DNA from 2 places in the Pelatocladus sp. genome. Region 1 is predicted to be linked to the other one. Evidence: riboswitches for the same ligand, from Rfam matches in the RefSeq annotation. Region 1 holds a riboswitch; the other holds the start of a gene.
The links. A riboswitch is a leader RNA that binds a small molecule or an ion and turns the genes downstream of it on or off. The one in region 1 is predicted to bind cobalamin.
Positions count from the first base shown of each region.

Region 2: another riboswitch for cobalamin. It lies ahead of AC5JMK_RS13545 (TonB-dependent receptor plug domain-containing protein); the one in region 1 lies ahead of AC5JMK_RS08485 (TonB-dependent receptor plug domain-containing protein).

Region 1 is NZ_JCACKS010000095.1:6,452-8,660, forward strand. It holds gene AC5JMK_RS08485 (TonB-dependent receptor plug domain-containing protein) at 1-1,334, opposite strand, end outside; cobalamin riboswitch at 1,354-1,502, opposite strand; partial or broken gene AC5JMK_RS08490 (Tery_1686 family protein) at 1,912-2,209, opposite strand, start outside.
Region 2 is NZ_JCACKS010000170.1:110-2,318, forward strand. It holds gene AC5JMK_RS13535 (DUF1636 domain-containing protein) at 124-534, opposite strand; cobalamin riboswitch at 866-1,008, opposite strand; gene AC5JMK_RS13540 (hypothetical protein) at 1,106-1,291, opposite strand; cobalamin riboswitch at 1,252-1,401, shown strand; gene AC5JMK_RS13545 (TonB-dependent receptor plug domain-containing protein) at 1,421-2,209, shown strand, end outside.

The DNA.
Region 1 (2,209 bases):
GTTAAACTACTAAAATCTTGGCGCAAGCCAAAGTTCATGGTGAAACCTGATGTAAAATTAATTTCATATCTAGCAAACAATGCTCCTTGAGAGATGCTATCGTCATAACTAGTTGTTTTTTGATTATCGAGATAGTCAAAAGTAACGTTACGCGCTGAAGTGTTGCGATAATCAAAGCCATAAACTAAAGTTTGATTGGGAGCAAAGTTCCAACTATGCTGCGCTTGAATTCCATAGGAACTTTGCTCGTTATTATACCGCACCGAAGATGAAGCACGACTATCAAAACGAGTGTTGAGAAAATCTGCGTAAAGTTTGGCTGTAAGTACAGAATCGTTTCCCGAACCTAGTTTTGAGTTCCAGGTTAAATCGGTGAGAACTTGGTCTGTGTATTTGCGATCGCGTTCCGTTAACGAGTTAAAATAACCTTGTCCAAACAGAGGTTCAGGAATAGGAACGCCTCCCGGTACTCCCTGTTCTTTGCCTAAGTATAAAGTTGAAAGTGTGAGGGTATTGCGTTTACCTAAATTCGCTTCTAACTTGACATTAAAGTTGTTGTAGAGAACATCATTATTTTTTCTGGTTCCCTCAAAGTCAGCTTCTGGAATCGAAAAAGGATAATTATTTTCGGCTTGGATACGGTTATATCCCAAAACCCAACCGATATCACCTGCTTTACCACTATTGTTGATAGTCTGCCGATTGAATCCATACGCGCCCAAGGTAACACCTGCTTGCGTTGTCACTTTCTCGGTGGGACGACGAGTGATAATACTAATCACACCCCCAATCGCAGAGGAACCGTAAAGAGTAGAACCTCCTCCTGGTAAAACTTCTATTCGTTCAATAATGTTGCTAGTAATTTCGGAAAGGTCAAAACTACCCCCACCAAGGTTGTTAATCGGTCTACCATCAAGTAAAATCAATACTTGTTCTGAGTTAGAACCCCGAATAAATTGACCACTCAATGCATTGACTTCCGTCCCGACTGTCCCATCAGATAAGATTCCAGGGAGAAAACGCAACGCTTCTCTGACATTTCGCGCCCCCTGAGCTTCGATTTCTTCACCTGTAATCACATATACTGGTCGGGTGGAATCTTTTACTGTTCCCTCGCGGCGAAAAGGGGAGAAAACAGGCTGATTCAATAGCGTGTCGATGACTGTTAGTTCAATATCTGGTTCTTGTTCATCCGTATTTTGGGCAATTTTTTTGGGTTGTGGAATTTCGACCGCACACACAGTATAGTTCCACAATATCAAAGTCGTCATTGCACTTATACTAGACACAATGACTTTCACCGCCCAACGGCAATTAAAGAGAATATTTTGCATCTGTACCTCGCAGATGGGTGTATGTTTTTTACCTTTGGCGGGCATTCTGACTAAGAGACAATCTTTGTAGTCTCATCACAGCTGCGGGACAGCATCGGATTTACACCGAATTTTCCCCGTTACCTCTGATGGCTGTTCCCCATCAGAACCAAGGTCTGGCTGTAATGTAACATGCTCATACATCAATGCAAATAAGAATTGTTGCATTTAGCTTTGTAGAGCGATCGCTATTTCATGAGTAAATGCGATCGCTCAAGATATCTTTTGCAACTTCTGGGTTAAGAGCGAGGTAAATTTCTTCGTTAAATAATGGATTTGTTGTCATATTTCTACTCCTCCACAGGTAGATGTTTTCACATAACAAATAAGAGTGCATCTCAGCTCAAGCGAGATGGAAACACGAGAAGCAGCCTTAACTTCTGTGAATTGTACCACTAATTGCAATAATGATAATCATTTTTGTTTTAAAAGTGGGTGGGTTGGCGATCGCTTATATGTATTTAATAGCTGTCAAAGTATTTCCAGGGAGTTTGCAGATGAAGTTGAGCATCAAGCCGGAAAGCATCAATTCAAACACTCACACATCTGTAACGCTGCTCTTGTTAGCTTGATCAAACAAGTTGAGAATCTGCCGACAAATTCCCCTTAATTTCTCTTGTGCATCTGGCAAAGGTAGCACAACACCCCAAAATTCCCAACGTCCTGTAGTTGCAAATCGCCAATGCTGTCCTATATAGTCATGTCCTGATAGTTCTACTCCCAGAGCTTGTTGCAGTTCTGTCTCGGCATCTTTTGACAGGCGGATCTGCATTAAAATACTATGGCTTTGGCAAACGAAACTGCGTCTAGAAAAGTGAAAGGCAAGATCCACTGAA
Region 2 (2,209 bases), on a different contig from region 1:
ATTAGGCACTATGAATTAGAAACTGGTAATTTTTACCAAAAATATAAGGTTCAAAGCCGAGTAGAATTGTGGGCTATAGCTCCCCTGCTTTTCTGCTCAAGAGTTTTTTCACCCAGTCTTCAATTAACAACAACTTATATTTAATTGCGTCCATTTACTTTGTGGTGGAATCTTTGCTAGAATCCCTTTTCTGAGAGGTTCAGGTCGTTCTGACCAAGGTAGTGAACCATCGCCTTTCGCATAGTATTGACTAGCACATTGCAGTATCGCAGATGCACAACTATCATTTGGTAAATCGCCAAATAAATAGGTTGGTTTCCCTGACGCAACAAAAGCAATTACACAAGAACGGTTACAAGCACTCATACATTCAACTCCTTGAATGGAGAATTTGTTTTGCAATTCCCAATTTTGTGCCAGTTGTTGAAGTTGTTGTAATAGCTGCTGTCCGCCACTTTCACCAATCCGCTTACCATCTTGCCACAGGCTGGCGCAGGTCGTGCAGACGAATAAAGTATGCTGTTTGTTGTTCATTAATTTTCAGGCTTTGCCGATTGATAGTATGAAGTAGCCTCACACATACCCTACAGGAAGCTAACGTAACGCCACCGCAAGCTACACGTTAGTATCTTCTAGGGAAGAGTAGGCGCAAAGTTACTTTTATGTGAAGCGAAGGATAGGATACAACTGGGTTTTCAGGTTTGTATCTATCAACCTTCTGTGTGTACGTATTGATGTGTTTAGGAAAATATCTACAATCTCATAGAAATTTGTAGTGCGTGGGGTATGTCTGACACTATGAGACAGTAATCCTGTTTAATAGAGAGAGTATTGATTGCGTTATTCATCTGTACCTCGCAGATGGGAGTTTGTTGTACTTTCGGCGGGCATTCTGACTTTGAAGCATAAGCCTCATTACAGCTGCGGGACAGCGCCGGATTTGCACCGGACTTTCCCCGTTACCTCTAGTGACTGTTTCCCACTAGAACCGAATCATCCTTTTGATGATACCACAGTTTTGTAACTTATTACTTTGTAATTTGATTCAGTATCAGAAAAGATAAACAAAAATAGGGTAGATTTGTAATGCTGCAACTTAGTAGTACTAATATTCGCCCCGACAGTAACTAATTTTAGCTTGATCGAAAAGTTCTGCATACACCTTCGGCATCTGTACTGGGCGCGATCGCTCTACAAATCTAAATGCAACAATTCTTATTTCTCTTATTTGCATTGAGATACGAGCATGGTAAATTACAACCAGACCTTGGTTCTGATGGGGAACAGCCATCAGAGGTAACGGGGAAAATTCGGTGTAAATCCGATGCTGTCCCGCAGCTGTGATGAGACTCGAAGTATTCGTCTCTGAGTCAGAATGCCCGCCAGAGGTAAAAAACATACACTTATCTGCGAGGTACAGATGCAAAATATTCTTTTTAATTACCGTTGGGCGGTAAAAGTCATTGTATGTAGTATGGGTGCAATGACAACTTTGATATTGTGGAATTATGTTGTGTATGCGGTCGAAATTCCACAACCAGAAAAAATTGCCCAAAATACGGATGAACAGGAACCTGATATTGAACTGACAGTCATCGACACGCTATTGAATCAGCCTGTTTTCTCCCCCTTTCGCCGCGAAGGAACAGTCAAAGATTCTACTCGACCAGTATATGTGATTACAGGTGAAGAAATCGAAGCCCAGGGGGCGCGCAATGTCACAGAAGCGTTGCGTTTTCTCCCCGGAATCTTACCTGATGGGACAGTCGGAACAGAAGTGAATGCTTTAAGCGGTCAATTTATTCGGGGTTCTAACTCCGAACAAGTATTGATTTTACTTGATGGTAGACCAATTAACAATCTCGGTGGCGGTGGTTTTGACCTTTCCGAAATTACCAGCAACATTATTGAACGAATAGAAGTTTTACCAGGAGGAGGTTCTACCCTTTACGGTTCCTCTGCGATTGGAGGTGTGATTAGTATTATCACTGGTCGTCCCACAGAGAAAGTAACAACCCAAGCGGGTGTGACTTTTGGCGCTTATGGATTAAATCAGCAGACTATCAATAGTAGTGGGAGAGTAGGAAATATTGGTTGGGTTTTGGGATATAACCGTACCGAAGCTGAAAATAACTACCCTTTTTCCATCCCAGAGGCGAACTTCGAGGGAACCAGAGAAAACAATGATGTTCTCTACAACAACTTTAAT